DNA from 2 places in the Enterococcus sp. AMC2644 genome. Region 1 is predicted to be linked to the other one. Evidence: predicted binding sites of a transcription regulator. Region 1 holds the regulator's gene; the other holds the start of a gene.
The links. Region 1 encodes LexA, which represses DNA repair genes until DNA is damaged. Its sites were predicted from a motif close to CNAACANNTGTTNG; they were not measured.
Positions count from the first base shown of each region.

Region 1 (3,218 bases):
TTGTTAGTTTGGTCACGATGTATTTTTCTGTTGTATCGTTCCAAATCTTCTTGATTGGTCTATTATTCTTTGGAATTGCTATTGGGGCATTGATGACTGTTCCTTTACAAGTGTTAGTAGTAGAAGCTTCTCCTAGAAATCGTAATGCTTCTTTGAGTTTATTATCTGTTTGTAAAAAGCTAGGAATGACGATTGGGATTACTATAATAGGAGTGTTAGCGCATGCTACAGGTTCTCTTGGTTTTTCACAGATGCTAGTTGGCTTAATGGTTATTACACTAATATTTATTTTTTATATGAGAAAGAAGGCATAATTTATCATGCAAAAGCAAGCAGTTTTATTAATGAGTTATGGAACGCCCAATAACACAGATGAAATTTGGGATTATTATACCCATATTCGTCATGGGAAAGAGCCTTCGCAAGAGCTTTATGATGAATTGGCTGGGCGTTATGAAGAAATTGGAGGTGTTTCCCCACTAGCTAAAATTACAGAGGCCCAACGCTTAGCTGTTGAAGAAAAATTAAATGCAACGAGTACAGTCGAATATCATGTATTTACTGGTTTACGTCACATTCATCCTTTCATTGAAGAGACAGTAAAAGAAATTGTAGACCAAGGATTTAAGGTAATCCATGGAATGGTTCTAGCACCACATGATTCTAGTTTTATTAAGCAATACCATGACCGTGTCGAAAAAGAGTTGGCAGTTTACCCAGAAATTTCATATATTGAGCATCGTCATTTTTGGCAACAAGAAGGATTTCAAATTTTTTGGTCAACTCAAATTCAAACTATTTTGAGTTCTGATAAGAAACAAAAATTTTTATTCACTGCTCATAGCTTACCAGAGCGTTTATTGCTAAATGGCGACCCATATGTCGATGAAATACAAAGTGCAGCTAAAGCAATTGCTCAACGAGTAGCAGGCTCATTGGACTTTGGTCATGCTTGGCAAAGTGCTGGCCGTACGGCAGATAAATGGATTGGCCCACGTGTAGAAGATGTGACAGAAGAACTATTAGAAAATGGATATGAAGAAATTATCTATTTACCTTTTGGTTTTGTTGCCGATAATTTAGAGACTCTTTATGATAATGATATAGAATGTAAGGAGTTAGTAGAGAAATTAGGTGGAATCTATCATCGCTTAGATATGCCGAATACACATCCTGATTTTATTGCTGGTTTAGCAGCAGAAATTCTTTCAAACTAAACTAAACAGAACCTCCAATCCTGTCTCTGGATTGGAGGTTCTGTTTAAAAGTGACGATACAAACCAACAACTAACCCTAAAATTTTAACGCTTGATAAAATAATAGGTTCCATATAATCATTTTCTGGTTGTAAACGAATATGTGTTTTTTCTTTATAAAACCTTTTACATGTTGCTTCATCATCATCTGTCATAGCAATCACAATATCGCCATTTCCAGCAATATCTTGTTTTCTGACGATTACTTGATCACCATCCAAGATACCAGCATTAATCATACTTTCACCACGGATAGTTAGCATAAACAATTGTCCGTTATCTTCAATTAAATTGGGAGGAATTGGGAAAAAGTCAGAAGCTTCTTCTACCGCCAAAATAGGTTCTCCAGCAGTTACCACGCCTAATAAAGGAATTTTTTGTTGTTGTGCACCAATCGTTTCTAAGCCGAGTGGAGTTAATTCAATTGCTCTGGGCTTTGTAGGATCTCTTTGGATTAAGCCTTTTTTTTCTAAACGTGATAAATGACCATGAACGGTTGAAGTGGAGGAAAGTTGAACAGCTTCACCAATTTCTCTCACGGTAGGTGGGTACCCTTTTTCACTGACCCGATTATGAATAAATTTTAACACTTCAAGTTGTCGGTTCTCTGTACGTTTTGCCAAAACGAACACCTTCTTTCCTATAGTTAAATCATTATAAAATGGAAAATATGACTAATATTATTAAATGTAGTGTAACATACGCCTTGAAAAAAATCAAACAAACGTTCGCTTTCTGTTTTGATTGTATTTTTTTATTCTTTTGTATAAGATGGAGAAGAAAGGGGCTTGATACCATGTTATCCAAAGAAAAAATAGATAGAATCAATGAGCTAGCTAAAAAGAAAAAAACAGAAGGTCTTTCTGAAAAGGAACAAGAGGAGCAACAAGCTTTAAGACAAGAGTATATTAAAGCTTTTCGAGGTGGAATGAAGCATCATATTGAGGGGATGAAAGTAGTCGATCCAGAAGGGAACGATGTGACTCCTGAAAAATTAAAACAAATTCAAAAAGCGAAAGGTTTACACAATAGAAAGTAAAATAAAAGATACCTATGCAAAAAGTGTTGATAATTGTAGAGGTATCTTTTATAATAGATGTGTAATATAGGTAAAAAAAACCTAAATAGGAGGCGTTAGTATTGTTTGATAAAATTGATCAACTTGGTGTTGATACGTTACGTACATTGAGTATTGATGCGGTACAAAAAGCAAATTCTGGACATCCAGGACTACCAATGGGGGCTGCCCCAATGGCCTATGCATTATGGACAAAACATTTGAAAGTAAATCCAAAAACTTCTCGTAATTGGGTCGATCGTGACCGTTTTGTACTTTCTGCAGGACATGGTTCGGCGTTATTATATAGCTTATTGCATTGTGCTGGGTACGATGTGACAACCGATGACTTGAAAAACTTCCGTCAATGGGAGAGTCGTACACCTGGACATCCAGAAGTGGGGCATACTGATGGTGTTGAAGCGACAACTGGCCCATTAGGACAAGGAATTGCAATGACTGTTGGGATGGCAATGGCTGAAGCACATCTAGCAGCAACGTATAACCGTGAAAACTTTAACGTTGTCGATCATTACACGTATGGTTTATGTGGTGATGGTGATTTAATGGAAGGTGTTTCTCAAGAAGCAGCTTCAATGGCCGGTCATTTGAAATTAGGTAAATTAATTGTGTTATATGATTCAAATGATATTTCTTTAGACGGTCCAACTTCAAAAGCTTTTACAGAAAACGTTGGTCAACGTTTTGAAGCTTACGGTTGGCAACATATTCTTGTAAAAGAAGGAACAGATTTAGCAGCTATTTCAAAAGCTATTGAAGAAGCACAAGCTGAAACAGACAAACCAACATTGATTGAAGTGAAAACAGTGATTGGTTTTGGTGCACCAAATGCAGGTACCTCTGCTGTCCATGGCGCACCATTAGGAGCAGAAGGCATCCAAGCA
Region 1 covers NZ_CM177095.1:3,020,705-3,023,922, reverse strand. Annotated here, with positions in the region: gene AC4BC5_RS14665 (MFS transporter) at 1-314, shown strand, start outside; gene hemH (ferrochelatase) at 321-1,217, shown strand; gene lexA (transcriptional repressor LexA) at 1,262-1,879, opposite strand; gene AC4BC5_RS14650 (DUF896 family protein) at 2,053-2,295, shown strand; gene tkt (transketolase) at 2,397-3,218, shown strand, end outside.

Region 2 (3,218 bases), on a different replicon from region 1:
CACCAAGAAATTGTCCTTCGACAGGATCCAAAAATCGCCCAAATTCGTCTTTAGTGTTTAATTGCAGCGATATGGGCTTGCGATAAAGGAACGATTCTGATAGTATTGCGTCGATTTCCTCACGGGTCATTAACTCCAAACCAACAACTTCTTTTGTAGCCCAGGCTTCGTTTTCTATAACACCTTTCATAAGATCATCCATGGCGTAAGCCGTTGCCCACTTCAATCCGAATGGGCGATCTCTGTATTGATTATAGTCTATAAAAGTTTTCTTAGTACGTTTTACCATGACCTTCAACACCTTCAATTCCAGACATACCGCCTGCATGCCCTCCAACAAGACTGCTGCGAGCAATCGCACGTCCGCCTTCCATAATGCTATTTGCATGAACGATCGACTTAAATCCGAATTTTTTGCGTATGGTATCTACAACATAATCGATTTTTAAGTCTTTTACTTGCTCGTTCGGATCTTCAAAGAGATCAAGCTGCAAAGCATTAGAATAAACGAGCTTTGAACAGTTTACTCCCACATTTCGAATATCCTGGTATTTGTAATGACGATCAAATATCTGCAGTAAGTAGTTTGCAATTTGTTTGCTGCTATTGGTTGCTGGCACCTTCATTTGCTGGTGAAACCCTCTACTCCCTGATCGATCCACATAGCCCATTGAAAATCCGATCCACAAAGATATGACTTCAGCTTTAGCTCCCGATCTTCTCAATCTTGTTGCTACTTGATCAGCCATTTCTTTGATTACAATTTCTATTTCATTTCGACGTGTATAATCACGGTTTAACACCTGACTGTTCCCTATCGACTTAGATTTTACTTTGTATTTCTGACCTAAGAATGATCGATCGATGCCCCAGCTGTGTGCATATAGTTGAGTACCTAAGACACCAAAATTTTGCTTCAGCTGATAATAATTTGCGTGTGCCAGATCATGCATAGTAAATATGCCCATTCGGTTCAGTCTGATTGCTGTCCGGTGGCCAATCCCCCACACATCTGTTATTTCTTTAACAGACCAAAGCTTCTCTTGTACGTCCTCGTATCGCCATTCAGCTTTCATGTCAGGATTTTTCTTGCTTTCAAGATCCAACGCAAACTTGGCCAGCAATGGATTATCGCCAATCCCGATCGTAGTATAGATTCCTGTTTGTTTAAATACATCGATTTGAATCATTTTAGCCAATTCTCGGGTATTCTTTGTGCCAAACAATTTTAGTGAATCAGTAACGTCTAAGAAGCTCTCATCTATACTATACACAGCATGATTTTGCTCGTCAGCGTACTTTTTGTAGATGTTGTTAATCACCATATTTTTGCGCATATAAAGTGCCATACGTGGAGGTGCAATCACGAGGTCTTCCGGATACGGAAAAGGAAGATCTCGTGATCGACTGACATTAGAAATTCCATAGGCTTTTTTTGCGGCCGGACTCGATGCCAGGATTAACCCACTTCCTCGCTGAGAAGGATCGTCTGAAGGATAGGACATGACCACTAACTTTGTCTTTAAAGGATTTAGTCCTCTTTCTACGCATTCTACGGATGCATAAAATGACTTACAGTCGATACAGAGAATATCTCGTGAGGGTTCTTTAGTATAGTCAAACCTTGGATTTACGCCAAATTGCATAGCCATGATAAATCCCCTTTTCTAAAAAAAGATACGTTTTATATACGCATTAGAACACATGTTCGCTTTTATAGTCAAGAGAACACGGCTGGTTATATTTATAAATTATAAAATAATATTTATAAAACCTTTGCCAGCGAGTAATTAATTGTATTTAAAGGCTTAATTTTTGTTGCAATTTATAATTTGCAAAATATAAATTATAAATTGTACTTTACAAAATATAAAAAGGAAGAAGATTTATATCTTCTTCCTTTTTTCTTTCTTATATATCCGTTCTCTTTCCTGATCTTTCTTACGCTCTAATATACGGTTGTAGGTTGTTTTTTGATTGTGATCGAAACGTGCAGTTCTTTCGTGAATTAATTCTTCGAGTAGTTCATAGGTATAATCATTATCAGTAGTATCAAGCAAAGCAGTAAATTCGCACCAGACTATCGCTGGTATACCAAGCGACTTGTTGTTTATCTTCAATACGTCTTCTTCAGGGTGAATATTTTCTAGTAAATCTGTGTTGTCAGAAGTAAATGCTGATTTCGGTTTAGGGATTTCTTTATAAGAATTATCAGGTTTTTGCTTTGAAAAGAAACCTGGTTTTGCATTATCGGTCATGTTAGTTTTCTCCTTCGAATAACTTTATTCTATGAATGAAATCTTTTGCTAAAGGTACAAAAACTTCTTCGTAAGCAAGTTTGTCCCAATAAGTGTCAGTATTTAAACCTGTCCTCGGTGTTGTTTGCACTCGCTTAACATGTGGTAAAATATTATCAAAAAGGTTTTGATCACCAAACTTTTCGATAGCATCATTGACAACTTGGCGATCTATACTACCTTTACTCAACTGATTTGGAAGTATTCCAACTATTTCAGTCTTACAATCAAATTTTTCAACAAGAGGAGTGACTTCTTCTGATATATAATCTTCAACGCCATCTAAGCTATCAGATTGGGTTTGAAAAGCCATAATAATATAGTCAGAAGCGTAAGCAGCATTCCTAGTGAAATCAGACATAGTAGGTGGAGTATCGATGAGAACAAAATCGTATTCCGGCTTGACTGGCTCAAGTAAATCTTTCAAGACGGAGATTCTGTTTTTTTCGACCTCGATATAATCAGCGTCTATTCCTTCTATAGCGTCCCCATAAAGCTTGGTTAAATATTTTGGAAAGTTTTTAAAATCTATATGTGATGGAATGCAATCCAAGTTTTCAATAATTGGAAGAACTAATTGTTTTAAATCTCGTTCAACGATCCCAGCTAGCATAGTTTTTTCAATAATGAAAATGTCATCGTCTTTAGAGTGATAATTTTTAGTCAACAACATCGTCTTTGTAGTATTTGATTGCGGATCGGCATCCACTACCAACACTTTAAATCCCATATTAGCAAGTACGTAGCTCAAGTATCTTATAATAGTAGTTTTACCTACTCCACCCTTGGAATTTGCTACAGTAATAGTTAATGGTCTTCTGACGACATTTCTATATTCAAAAACAATTTTCAAGTTTTCTTGCGATAATTCCATTAAACAAACCTCCCGTTTATAAAATATAAAATATAAATTGCGAAATA
Region 2 covers NZ_JBZACW010000002.1:43,388-46,605, reverse strand. Annotated here, with positions in the region: gene AC4BC5_RS15135 (hypothetical protein) at 1-289, opposite strand, end outside; gene AC4BC5_RS15130 (Y-family DNA polymerase) at 273-1,652, opposite strand; gene AC4BC5_RS15125 (hypothetical protein) at 1,887-2,258, opposite strand; gene AC4BC5_RS15120 (ParA family protein) at 2,260-3,171, opposite strand.
Region 2: a site for LexA is predicted at 1,698-1,711, ahead of AC4BC5_RS15130 (Y-family DNA polymerase). Genes of this name have one in related genera too.